DNA from 3 places in the Aerococcus christensenii genome. Region 3 is predicted to be linked to each of the others. Evidence: riboswitches for the same ligand, from Rfam matches in the RefSeq annotation. Region 3 holds a riboswitch; each other region holds the start of a gene.

Region 1 (4,477 bases), 620 kb from region 3:
CTCATTGAAAAAGATCTACCAATTAACGCAACATTCTGAGGATCCAAAGCTATTTTTTAATACTATTCAGAATTATATTATTTTAGCAGGATTTTATGTGATTTTAATGGGGTTAGTGACATTATTTAAGAGTTAGGATGAGAAAAAACACATGAAGCAGTTATTTAAAACCTTTAAACCATGGGATTTTCTGTTTATAGGGATAGCACTCGTGTTGTCTTTCACCCCATTATTTATCACTACTTTTATTTATACGGATAAGGTGGATGCACCGGTAGCTATTGTAAAAATTGATGGAGAAGAAGTAGATCGGTTTATTTTATCTGAAGATGCTGGTCATATTGAAAAAACTTATTATCCGCATGAGGGAGAGTATAATATTATTGAACAAGACGGAGAATACATTAGAGACAAAGAAGATAATTCACCTTACCAAATAGCAGTGCGTACGGGCTGGATTAATGAACCAGGAGATATTTCTGTTTGTTTGCCTCACGGCCTCATTATTGAAATTCAAGGGAAACATGAAGAGGATGAATTAATCTTACCTAAAAAATAAAAGCTTTCTTTTTAATTTGGATGAAGCTAATCCTCTAATTAGGGGGATCTTCATCCTTTTTTATTGGAATCGTTCTATTCATCAAGCGGAGTAAACAGTTTTAAGGTAGAATATAAGTAGAGAATTGTGATGGAATATATCAATCAAACAAGTAGGCAAAAAGGAGATTGGTAAAATGGGTGTATCCAAAAAGAGAATAAGTGTGAGAGCATTTGTAGCTGGGGAATTTATCCCACTTGATCAAGTGAGTGATCCGAGATTTTCTAAAAAGGTACTAGGTGATGGCTTTGCTTTAAGACCTTTAGACGGTCGAGTAAAATCTCCTTTGGCAGGAGAGATAACTCTTGTATTTCCAACCCATCATATGATCGGAATGAAGACTAAGGAGGACTTACAAATCTTACTTCATTTAGGATTTAATACGGTAGAATTAGGAGGAAGGCCTTTTCGGTCAAATGTGAAAGTAGGAGATAAAGTAGAGGTAGGCGACCTTTTGTCCACTATGGATATCGAAGCGATTCGTTCAGCTGAAAATGTAGATATTACTTGTGCTTTAGTCTTTGTGAATGGTACAGAAAAAGGTGCTATTTTGGAGTATGAAGTATTTGGTCGTGTCAAAGCTGGCGATATTGTCTGTACAGTTACCTTAAATGAAGAAAGTTAGAAACTATTTAGCTCATTCTTCTTCATATGAGTTTCAGACCATCACCCACGATCGAAAATATCCGTCAGTTGTTTTATTGAGGAAGGTGAGGATTATTTTGTAAAATAATGACAATCAAAAACAAGTAAGGAGATCACATCATGAAGTTTCAAATGAAAGACTGGCAAATCTGGCAATAGTTAAGTGAGGTAACTTTCATCGGTTAGGCTCACTTTATTGACGGACTCAATTAAAAGGGAGTCTATGCCAGATGTGAACCCTAAAAGCAGCCGCATAGCACTTATGCGGCTTTTTTGTAGTCTCATTGGCATTCGGCACCTAGATCTGTAGGAATATAAGTATTGAAAGGAGAGAATAATAATGACTAATACAGGATTTTTTGGTGAATTTGTCGGGACGTGGGGATAAAGATATGGATCAATTGATGACTAACCCTGCTCTACATGATCAATTGGATTTAGCAGCTGAATAACTAGAAGCCAAAAAAAGCTACTCTGTCTACTTGTTTAAAAGTAGAAGGAGTAGCTTTTAGAGTTAGGTTTTTATTTTGAAAGGAGTAAATAGAAAGGGCTCTCTATTTTTCTATAATCATGGCAACGTATCCACCTTTTCCATACCCTTCGACAGGTTCTTCAATGGTGTCGTTAGTATAAATAGGATCATTCACTAGGGTTTGATAGTAGTGAATAGATTGGACTGGAAGATAATCTCTGACGATGTCTTCTTTTTCAGGAGTTGTATAGAAAATCCCTGAATGAACGAGTTCGATAGGATATGGGAGACTTGGGGCAATACGTTTGAAGACAGGATCATCATAGCTCCCAGCAAAATGTGCAAAGCTGTAAAGAATTCCATAAGCACTTTCAGTTGGAACGTCGAGTAGGATCATATGACCGCCTGGTTTAATAGAGCTGAAGCAATTTTGATAGGCTGTTTTTAAATCAGGAATGTAGGTAGAACACCCATTGAGATAAACAATGTCATAAGTTTCTTTTGGGAGAGGAGTGGTTTGGGCATCGCCAATGGTGACATGAAGGCCTCTTTTTTTAGCGATATCAGCCATATCTGTGGAAGGTTCTACACCTTCTTCGACAGTGATGCCGTATTCTTTTTGCAGTGCAGCTTCAAATAGCCCGCTTCCACATCCTATTGATAAAATTTTATCGTGAGGGATATCTTTTAAACAGTGATGGAGTAGCTTTAATTCACTGACAAAAACTTTGTCATTGGTGATAAACCATTGATCATAAGCGTTAGCGTAGCCATCAAATAAAGCAGATGATTGAGTCATTGAACATTTCCTTTCTAAAGTTGTGTGACTAAAAACAAAAAAGACAACCCTATACGGTTGCCAGATCTTTCACTTTATTGTTCCTACGCCGGCATTATCCGTATCAGGTTCGTGGGTCGGAAGTCGCACTTCCCTCTCAGCTGGTTTACTAGCTCCCCGTGTACTTTAAGAATACAAGAGTAAGCGGTTTCTGTCAATGGGAAAGTTTAATTTTAAGGAATAAATATTTGAGTGTGAAGAAAGTAAGCCAGAGTCTTTAAAAAGAAAAAGTCATGTTAAATAATTGGAGATGTATAAGAAAAATGTGTACAGGGAAAATTTTTGGAGTATAATGAAAGCGTGCACATATTGCTTTATTAGAAAATATTTATTAGGATTGTAACTTTATTCTAAGGCATCACCGAAAGTAAATATGTAGTTGTTGACTTTTAAAAGGATAGTACAGAATGAAGGTAATAAAGAAAATAAATAATAATGTTGCTATTTGTTTAGACTCTAGTAATAATGAACTGATTGCCTTGGGAAAGGGAATAGGTTTTAAAAAGACACCTTATGAGTTGGAAGATTTGACTTTGGTGGACAGAACCTTTTATGATATTAATCCTTCTATAGTTGCTTTAATGGATGAAGTTTCTGAAGATTTGTTTCAAGTATCGGTTGAAATAGTGGATAAAGCAAAGGTATATTTAAAGACGGATATTAGTGATTCTTTTGCGTTTGTATTAGCAGATCATTTACATTTTGCTATATATAGAAGTAGACAGGGTATAATCATTGGAAATCCGCTAGCTTTTGAACTGAAGCGGTTGTATGAAAAAGAGTTGAAGTTGTCAGATTGGACAATGAAATTAATTGAACGGCGTTTAAATGTTAGACTGCCTATGGAAGAGAAATTTAATATAGCAATGCATTTTATTAATGCACAAGTTATGACTAATAAAATAATAAAAAAGGATAAAATGTCCAAATTAATAGATAATATTACTTTTTTAATAGAAGATCAGTTAGATATAGTAATTGATCGAGAAAGTTTTACTTATGAACGTTTTGTTATGCATCTTCAATATTTAATAAAATGTAAAGATCAACAAAGAACGTTAAATCAGAGCAGTGAGAAACTCTTTTATCAGATGAAGAGAGATTTTAAGGATGTTTATAGATGTGTAAGGGTTGTTAGTGATTATTTGGAAAGTAATTTAAATTGTAAATTAAATGACGAAAATTTACTTTATCTGATATTACATATTAATAGACTTTATGATAGAGAAGGATTGTAAGCTTTAGAAGCGCATAACCTAACTAAATTAGTTGACTTAATTTAGTTAGGTTTTATTTTTTAGGAGGAAATTTGCTATGGAGAGTTATGAGCAAACATGTAATGAAATTTTATCCGATATTGGAGGAAAAGATAATATTATTTCAGTAACCCACTGCATGACAAGATTACGATTTAATTTAAAAGATAGAAGTTTAGTTAATCAAACAAATATTAGAAATATTAAAAATGTTTTAGGGTGTCAATTTTCTGCAGGGCAATTTCAAATTATTATTGGTCAAAATGTGGATAAAGTATATAAACACTTTGTTTCTATTACAAAAATAGAAGACCAAACTACAGAATTGCCTTGCAACGACAAGCGAAGCCTGTCAGAAAAAATAAAAGATTTACCTAACATTCTTATTGATGTTGTTTCCGGGTGTATTACACCTATTTTGCCAATTATTACCGTATCAGGGATTATTAAGTTAATTACGGCTGTGTTGGGAAAAGGAATGCTTAATCTTTTACCAGCCACCTCGCCGTTAATGACTTTATTAACTTTTGTCGGAAATAGTGGCTTTTACTTTTTCCCTATTTTTGTAGCTTGGGCGGCATCTAAAAAATTTAATACATCGACGCCGATCGCTTTATTGTTAGGGGCTATTTTAATTCACCCTAACTTAATAGCGTTAGTAACTAAAG
Region 2 (4,477 bases), 360 kb from region 3:
TGAGCTGCCTGACTGCTTTTTGCCCTCTCCCACAAAAAAATAAAAGCATCTTCTTGATTATCAAGGTAGTAATTTTTCTGGCAGGTCACGTTCTTGAAACCTTCCTTCTCATAAAAGCGTTGAGCAGACTGATTTGAAACTCTTACTTCTAAGTCGATTCGTTCCCTGTCCAAGGAAGGCAACAAAGTCTTTAACAACTGCATTAACATTCCCCCGATTCCCCTTCTTTGATAAGAAGGCAAAACCATAATATTCGAAATATGAACTGCACGACGATCTTTACGACAACCCATAAAAGCTAATAGCTCATCTTCTAAGAAAGCCTGTAAATAGAAAGTAGATGGATGATACACCAAATCTACATAAAAATCACTTAAGTCCCAAAGAACAGCCTTTGGATAACACACTTTCTCCATCTCAACCATTTGATCCAGCCAAACTGCATCCGACAGAGCAATACTGACTTCCAATCCGTCTTCTAAGGTGACTTGTGTTACTGGTAAATCTAACTGTTCATGCAAACTCACCCACACATTAGACGAAAAAAGGCGCTTTCCCCTATAGGCAAAGGTCTTCGCCCATGTCTTAATCTGCTCTTTCCACATAGCTTCCATGGTGGGCTGCCACTTGGTCAGGATGGCTAGCTTGCCACTTTTCCTCCGCTTCCGCTAATTTAGCATACTCTGGGACAAAAATGTCTGCATCTTCTTCTCTAAATGGGGCTTCCAACAAGCGATGAGCAGCCAAGTGACTATCCTCTTTGGCTAAAATCTTAGCCCGCTCTCCCCATTTTTCCTGAATAGCCGCTTCAAAAAGAGAGGCATCTGGACTCACAAAGTAAAGGGGCCCGGTGGGAAAAGCCTCATCAATCGTATCCAACCAATCTTCTAGCGTATAGTGCCCCACTGGAAGCAAAGTTTGCCACGCTTCTCCTTTTTGGTAACCTGCTAAAAAAACTGTCTGACGTCTCGCATTTAAAAAAGGAAAAACAGGACCGTCTTCCTTGACGTTTACCGCTAAAGCTTCCAAAGAGCCTACAGAATACAAAGGGACCCTTAGTTCTTTCGCTAAAACCTTTGCCGTTGTCACGCCAATTCTTAAGCCTGTATAAGATCCCGGCCCTCTCGTCACTGCTATGGCTTCCACAGACGAAATCGACCAATTGATTGCTCGACATGCTACTTGGATCAAAGGCAAGAGCTGCTTAGAATGTTTGATTTTTGTATATGTATTCAATTCCATTTTGACATCATTCTCTTCGATTAAAGCAATACTCATTGCTTCAGTCGATGTATCCATCGCTAATACCCGCATAAATCTTCCCTCTTTACATTAATTTCTTCTCTATTGTATCAAATTCCCCCAACAATAGGGAAATTTTACTCTCATTTCTCCTGCAATCTCTCGCATTCTTCTATCCTTCTGTTATAATACTAAGCGAACCCTTATTTCAAGACAACGTTTAGAAAGGAGGACTCTCCATGGACACACTCATTCAACGTATCAATGCCCTCGCCGCTAAGCAAAAAGCTGGCGAACTTTCCCCAGAAGAAAAAGTCGAACAAGCCCAATTGCGTCAAGAATATCTCAAAATTTTCCGCGGGAATTTCAAACAAGTTCTCATGAACACCAAAGTCGTCGATCCCAAAGGAAAAGATATTACACCCTCTCGTCTAAAAAAAGCAAAGAAGAAGCGCTAAAATTTATATCCTTAATAAAAAGGTGTTGTTAAGCAAAGTTGCCCTCCAACACCTTTTTATTTTTCCCTCACTGTCTCATAGAAATAAACAATAGATAAGACTTTTGAGAGTTGCGCTTCTCACATCAAGCCCTATTCTCTCCGTCCGAAAATAATTTTGGACGTTTTTTAGATTCTAATACGGCTCAATAAGCGTTCCGTCTCACTTCCCAATGCAAAATCTTTAGGAGTCATCTGAGAAATAGCATCTATTAAATAACAACGGAAAGAATTACTTCCCTCTTGATTGGACATTCTGAGAGCCGCTTTTTCTCCGGCTAACCCCATGGCACAAACCGCTGCCACAGTAGCAAGTAGGGAATGCGACGAATTCGCAGTCACATAAGCAGTAATTAAAGCTGACAACATGCATCCCGTTCCGGTCACTTTTGCCATCAACGGATGGCCTGCTCGAATTGCATACGCTTTTCCCCCATCACAAACCAGATCCACTTCCCCACTTACCACAATAATGGCTTGCCGATTTTCAGCAAAACTTTGCAAAAACGGAAGAAGGTCTTCTATTTTATCAGATGTGAGCCGTTCTTCTTGACCCGCATCCACCCCCTTAAAGCTCGCGCATAAACCTGCTAAGAATTTAATTTCTGACAAATTCCCACGAATCACTTGAAAATGAACACCATTCATCAGTCCATTCGCAATGTTCCTACGAAAGGCAGATACGCCCACACCAACAGGATCAAACACCACCGGATGCCCCAGTTCATTCGCTCGCTTGCCCGCTTTTAACATCACTGGCAAGGTTCGATTTTTCGGCGTTCCCATATTCAGCAAGAGTCCATCACTGAGCTGCGTGATTTCTTCTACTTCTTCCTCCGCATCACCCATAATAGGAGATGCTCCACAAGCCAAAAGTAAATTTGCACAATCATTAGCCGTCACATAATTGGTCAAACAATGAATGAGCGGTGACTGGCTTCTAAGATTTTGTATGCATTTTTCCATCTTATCTCTCCAAATTTTTCTGAAGACGGTCGAGCAGCCCGACCTTCTTCAAGTAGGTGAGGAACATAAAGGAAATCACTGATCCTACAGCTGTCGAGATCAAGAAAGGTCCCACATAAACATAGACTGCTAAATTCGCTGTACTTTTTCCCATAAAGGCTATGGCAATGGGGTAAGCCAAAAGTCCGCCTAAAATCCCTGTTCCAACCACTTCTGCTAAACACGTTAAACTCAATTTTTTGCTATATTTATAGGTAAGCCCGCATAACAAGGCCCCGCACAAAGTCCCTGGATAGGCAAGTAAAGTCCCTAATCCCCATAAATTCCGAAGTAAAGATGCTAAAAAGCCTGCTAACAAACCATACCCTGGTCCTAATAAGACGGCACATAAAACATTGACCATGTGCTGAACAGGCGCACACCGACTTCCGAAAATAGGAAAGGATAAAGTAGATCCTGCGACAGCGACTGCTGTCAACATAGCCGCTAAAGCTAATTTTTTACTATTTGTTTGTTTCATAATATCCTCCTAGTCAACGAAAAATTTTGTCTACAAAAAGGGAGCTCCTCATAGAAGCTCCTGTTAAATATCTTTATCATAGCTTCCTACGGCGGCATTATCCGCATCAGGTAAAGGGTCGAAGTTAAAAACTTCCTCTCAGCCTGTCAACACAAGCTCCCCTGTAATCACTATTGTATCATAATTGTTTTCTTCATTCAAGAAAGCCCAGAGTTAAGGGATTTTTCTTTTAGATTTAAAATTTTCAACGACAAAAAAGCTAGCTTCTTAAAAACTAGCTCTTTTGCTTGAGTGCAAATTTAACAATTAGTCTGCTTTATTAATTTTTTCCTTTTGAATCACATAGCCCATACCACTTAAAACGGAAAGTACACCAACAACTAATTCTGGGGTAATTGTTTCTTCAAAACCTGTTTGAGGTAAATTTTCCTTTGAGTAAACGTAGCCTTCCCTCTTGCAGACATACTATGCCATTGTTTAAATTCTTTTGAATAGCCGCTTCATATTTTGTTAAAAAATCAATACCAAACTTTTGATTCACTTCTGCAATCGAAAGTCCCTCTATCAACCGCATCGTCAACATAATATAGTCTTTTTCCCACTCTTCTTGTGACAATACCTGAATCGTATCCTTGTCTACTGGTGGCATTCCTACATCAATCATTTTAAAATAAGTAAGAAAACTTTGCACATTATCAAACCGTCGATTGCCTATATTAGACGAAGCACCTAACCCCAATCCCAAATAATCTTGTTATGTCCAATATTTTTTATTATGTCGACTTTCATGATTCGGCTTAGCAAAAGAAGAAATTTCATATTGATGGTAGCCCGATGATTGCAATGTGTCTTGTAGATAATGGTACATTGCACGATCCTCTTCATCCTCTACTCCATCAATAATACCCTTCTCTCGCCATTGATAAAATTTGGTGTGTGGTTTATAAATTAAAGAATAACACGATAAATGTGGCGGATCTAAGGCGAGCGCTAAAGCAATATCTGATTGCCAAATCTTCCTACTTTGATAAGGATTAGAAAACATCAAATCTAAATTAAAATCCTGACATTCCATTTCTTTCATTAAAGCTACTTTTTCAAAGACCTCTTTTTTATGGTGTAACCTTCCCACTACAGCTAAGACCCTATCATCAAATGATTGTACTCCCATTGAAAAGCGATTAATGCCCGAAGACAAGTAGGCTTGCAATCGTTCTGCAGTAACAGACTCTGGGTTCATTTCAATCGTGATT
Region 3 (4,477 bases):
GTTCGAAAGCTTTCCAAGAATTAGCGATTGATTTCAACGACATCTCCTTAAACCAACTCTTTGATCTCATTCAAAAAAATCCAGGCCTTCTCAGACGTCCTATTCTTATGGACGAGAAACGACTACAAGTTGGCTATAACGAAGATGAAATTCGCCGTTTCCTTCCGCGTGAAGTTCGCTCGATTGAACTCTATGAAGCCCTTAGAAAAATGGGATAAAATTTCTTAAAAGTCGATCTTTTCTTGTTACTTTCTTAAGAAAAGATCGGCTTATCTTTATTTTAAGCAAACTTGTGATAAAATATAAAGTAGAAATTATTCCTTACCATGCTCGGTGTTGGCTATCAAACAAAGCCTTTGCCGATTGACTTTGAATAGTGGAGGTGAGTGCGAATGGAAATGGAATATATTAACGAGAATACCATGCGAGTCTTTTTGAGAGACGAAGATTTGAAAGACCGCGGAGTATGTTTAGTCGACCTCTTTAAAGACCAAAGTCTTGTCGAAAATTTCTTCATGAATGTTTTAGAAGAAGCCGATGTGAATCACCGCTTCAAGAATTCAGATGCGCTAACTTTCCAAGTGATGCCTTCTCAAGGCGGTATTGACCTTTATATTTCTAAAGCACAAATCGATGAAAATACCCTCACTCCCGAACCCGAAAAAGAAACGATTAATTCTCTTATCAATAATTTAACGGAAAGTATAGCGTCTCATGTGCCTGCTTCCGATGGCCACATCGAAACAGAAAGCTGTGGTACCCTAGAGAAAGCAACTTTGGTTTTCGACAAGTGGGAAGATTTCCTGCTCTTTGCTAAAGCTTTCCAAAATAAGGAAGTGGAAGTAGATCTCTATAACTATCAGAAGAAGTTCTACGCGATTATTGCCCTTCCTACGACTCTTTATAGTGAGACAGAAATTCAAGATTTACTGTACGTGGCCCTCGAATACGGTGTGATCTCGCCTATCGATGCTTCCCTTATTCGAGAATATGGCAAATTATTAATCGGCTATAATGCTCACTCTACGATTGCTCGTTATTTTAGTTAGATCACTAGTTTTCTCACCAAAAGCTCTTCTGGAGAAAGCCTTTTCTTTCTTTTAGGAGAGCTTTTTTTATAGGAAAGACATCCCTGATTATTACTTGTTTTATAAAAACTGCTTTGTTATAATAAAGGTGAAAATTTAATCTGTTAATCGCAAGAGGTGCCTTGTGCTGAGAAACGTCATCCGTTAACTCTTATAACCTGATGAAGTTAGTACTTACGTAGGAATGTGATAGCTGATATGCCCTTAATCCCTTCCAAAGGTTGCACTTTTTGTGATTAACTTTTGGGAGGTGTTTTTGTTTGCATTGTAGTATAGCTCTTCAGATTTTGCCGCAATATGTCGACGAAAAGAAGCTGTTAGAGGTTGTCGATAAAGTGATTCGCTATCTAGAGAGTCAAGTCTCCCCAGAAAACATCACCGTTTCTCCTTTTGAAACGACTCTTCAAGGAGATTACGACGACTTGATGGCTCTCCTCAAAAAAGCCATCCAACTGGCAGGGGAAGATGGCGTAGAGATCTTCGCTAATGTGAAGGTTTCCTATTGTGAGAAGGGAGATGTCTTAACTATCGAAGATAAACTTTCCCCTTATCGAGACTAAAGGCAATTTCAGGTAAGTCTAAATAGAAAAAAGGTAGATATGAAAAAAAGCTTACACCTTTTGAAATCCTTATCAGGTATTGTGTGCCTTATGGGGATCTGGCAAGTGACTGTAGGCTCTCAGAGTCTTCCTAAATTCATGCTACCGAGTCCTGTAGATGCCGTGATGGCCGCCAAAAATAATTAGCAGCTTCTTCTCTACCACTCTCAGATGACTCTGCTAGAGGCCTTTTTAGGTTTGGGGATTGGGAGGGAAGCATTCAAAAGGCGGATTTTCTAGGAGAGATCGGTTTAGATTACTACTGGGCTAAAGATGCTTCTGCCTATCCTCGACAGCGCAAGATCTTTCAGGCTTTTATGGCTTATGCCTATACCACGCACACTCTGGCCAATATTCATACCAAGGGTGCAGAAAAAGATGTCTTAGCCATTCTCAAGTACTACCGCACCCAAGATCCCCTCATCATCCATTGGTATAGTGGCCCTTTAGACTTGGTAGATGATTTTTTGGACTTAGGCTGCTTCTTCACGATTAGTGTTGACGCCGGCTATTCCCCGCTCACCACTCAATTGATCCATCACCTTCCTATCGATCGAATCTTGACCGAAACAGATGGTCCATCGTCCTTAGAATGGATCGGACATGGCTATGGCTGGCTCCATCAAATCCTTAGAATTCTAGATATCCTCTCCCAACAAAAAGGCCTTTCCTTCGACCAGATGAAAGATCAAGTCTATCAAAATTACCTCTCCCTCAACCTCTAAGTTTCCTCTCCCTTCTTCAAACTTTCTCAAAAAGAAGAGACTTGAGGAATCGCCAGGTCTTTCTTATAATAATCACAGTACAACAAAAGAAAGAAGGTCTTTATCTTGGATGCCCTAAAAGAACAAGCCCAAGCCATTGCGCAAGAGTTGATACAAGCTGCCCACCTTACCCCTGGGCAAACCGTAGTGATCGGCTGCTCCACCAGTGAAGTCAGTGGTCAAAAAATTGGCAGCTCTTCTTCACCCGAATTGGGACAGACTCTGTTTAATGCTTTCTATGAAATCTTTCATCGAGAAGGCATCTATGTCGCCGCTCAATGCTGCGAACATTTGAATCGGGCCTTGATCACCTCTCGGCTCGCCCGTCCCTTCGAAGAAGTCGTCAATGTAGTGCCTTTCCCTAAGGCGGGGGGCTCCTTCGCCACAGCGGCCTACCACACCCTGCCAGATCCAATTGCGATTGAGGAGATTCAAGCGGATGCCGGCCTTGACATCGGTAATACCCTTATTGGGATGCATCTAAAGCCAGTTGCTGTTCCCCTCCGTCTCACCCACCACCAACTCGGTCAAGCATGGGTCAATGCCGCCAAAACTCGTCCTAAGTTTATTGGAGGAGAGCGTGCTCACTACGATCCTCATCTCAAATAAATCTAAGCCAGCAAAAAAGCTCACGTTTTCATCCAACGTGAGCTTTTTATGTGAGAGATAGGACTTTTTCTCGAGAGTTCTCTAGATCCTGTCTTAAACTTCCTTCACCAAATGATAATGGGCTTGTCCCCCAATCATCACTTCTGAGCGGACGGTAAAGCCTAATTGTTCATAGAGCTGGCGAGCCTTTTCATTGTCAAAATCTACATTGAGGGAAAGTTTAGCATACCCTTGAGCTTGGGCCTGCTTCTCTAAGTAATGAATAAGGGCAGTGGCATAACCGTTCTTTTCGTAACTCTTTTTGGTGGCAATAGAATCCAAGTAAAATTCATCCATGAGGGCTTCAACGAAGGCGTAACGGGAAGGAATCTGATCAGAAGAATAGCCCATTTCAATCATGGTAGTCTCTAGTGGCGCTTCTATCATAGGATCCATCACTCCCGGATAAGCATAAGCAACGCTCACTAATTCTCCTTCTACAAACACCCCATAGCCATTCTGACAGCCGTACCGATAATAAGGTTTGTCCATAGCGGTTTTCAAAATTTCCTTGGCTTCTTCCCAGCCAAATTGATTAATCAAAGGCACATCCAAATGCTCTAAAATCACCTTAATAATGGTATAGCTATTTTCTTTGTCTGATGGCTCTAACGGTCGAATCTCCATGATGACCCTCCTTGTTTATTTTTTGTCATAAAGTTCTACTTTAAGTATACCTGATGCGCACGCTTGTCATCAAGCGAGAATCTCCAAGGCCTGCTTGCGTCTTCCAAACTAAAAAGGACTCCAAGCTAAACCTTTGGAGTCCTTTGGTTAAGGGTCTTTTCTCTAAACCTATTCTTCTTCAAAAATATCTAAGGTTTCATTTTCTTCTTGGTCAGGAGCTACTTCATTGACTTTTTCTACCTTCTTAGAGTCACTCTCAGAGGTTGAAGCCCCCAAATTTCCTTCATCTTCGGTTTCTTCTTCAAATCCATAAGCTACCCGCACCTTGTGGTCAATTTCAGCATAAACTTCCGGATGATCTCTGAGATATTTCTTAGCGTTCTCTCGTCCTTGTCCAATCCGATCTTCCCCATAAGAATACCAAGAACCGCTCTTCTTAATAATCTTCATATCCGAAGCTAAGTCGACTAAGTCCCCTTCACGAGAAATTCCTTCCCCGTACATAATATCCACTTCTGCCACTCGGAAAGGAGGAGCGACCTTGTTCTTAGCCACTTTGATCTTGGTACGGTTACCGATAATTTCTTCTCCACTCTTGATGCGTTCTGCTCGACGAACATCTAAACGAATGGTCGAATAGAATTTGAGCGCTCTTCCGCCAGGCGTGGTTTCAGGACTGCCGTACATCACACCCACTTTTTCACGGATCTGGTTAATAAAAATGGCAATGGTTTTGGTCTTATTGATCGAA

The links. Region 3 has a riboswitch for thiamine pyrophosphate ahead of AWM71_RS05580 (thiamine-binding protein). Riboswitches for the same ligand answer to the same signal wherever they lie in the genome.
Region 1: it holds a riboswitch for thiamine pyrophosphate, as region 3 does, so the genes downstream of both, AWM71_RS02660 (class I SAM-dependent DNA methyltransferase) here and AWM71_RS05580 (thiamine-binding protein) in region 3, are expected to answer to the same signal.
Region 2: it holds a riboswitch for thiamine pyrophosphate, as region 3 does, so the genes downstream of both, thiW (energy coupling factor transporter S component ThiW) here and AWM71_RS05580 (thiamine-binding protein) in region 3, are expected to answer to the same signal.

What each region holds. Positions count from the first base shown of each region.
Region 1 is NZ_CP014159.1:554,539-559,015, reverse strand. It holds gene AWM71_RS02675 (UbiA family prenyltransferase) at 1-136, shown strand, start outside; gene AWM71_RS02670 (NusG domain II-containing protein) at 152-559, shown strand; gene AWM71_RS02665 (PTS sugar transporter subunit IIA) at 735-1,223, shown strand; gene AWM71_RS02660 (class I SAM-dependent DNA methyltransferase) at 1,798-2,514, opposite strand; TPP riboswitch at 2,577-2,683, opposite strand; gene AWM71_RS02655 (PRD domain-containing protein) at 2,961-3,791, shown strand; gene AWM71_RS02650 (PTS transporter subunit EIIC) at 3,868-4,477, shown strand, end outside.
Region 2 is NZ_CP014159.1:814,806-819,282, reverse strand. It holds gene rimI (ribosomal protein S18-alanine N-acetyltransferase) at 1-614, opposite strand, end outside; gene tsaB (tRNA (adenosine(37)-N6)-threonylcarbamoyltransferase complex dimerization subunit type 1 TsaB) at 586-1,314, opposite strand; gene AWM71_RS03860 (DUF896 domain-containing protein) at 1,482-1,700, shown strand; gene thiM (hydroxyethylthiazole kinase) at 1,868-2,704, opposite strand; gene thiW (energy coupling factor transporter S component ThiW) at 2,706-3,224, opposite strand; TPP riboswitch at 3,291-3,397, opposite strand; gene AWM71_RS08445 (hypothetical protein) at 3,628-3,969, opposite strand; gene hemW (radical SAM family heme chaperone HemW) at 3,979-4,477, opposite strand, start outside.
Region 3 is NZ_CP014159.1:1,173,643-1,178,119, reverse strand. It holds gene spxA (transcriptional regulator SpxA) at 1-218, shown strand, start outside; gene AWM71_RS05585 (adaptor protein MecA) at 393-1,049, shown strand; TPP riboswitch at 1,192-1,290, shown strand; gene AWM71_RS05580 (thiamine-binding protein) at 1,349-1,648, shown strand; gene AWM71_RS08255 (hypothetical protein) at 1,688-1,834, shown strand; gene AWM71_RS05575 (TatD family hydrolase) at 1,906-2,412, shown strand; gene AWM71_RS05570 (TIGR01440 family protein) at 2,518-3,060, shown strand; gene AWM71_RS05565 (GNAT family N-acetyltransferase) at 3,154-3,726, opposite strand; gene recA (recombinase RecA) at 3,895-4,477, opposite strand, start outside.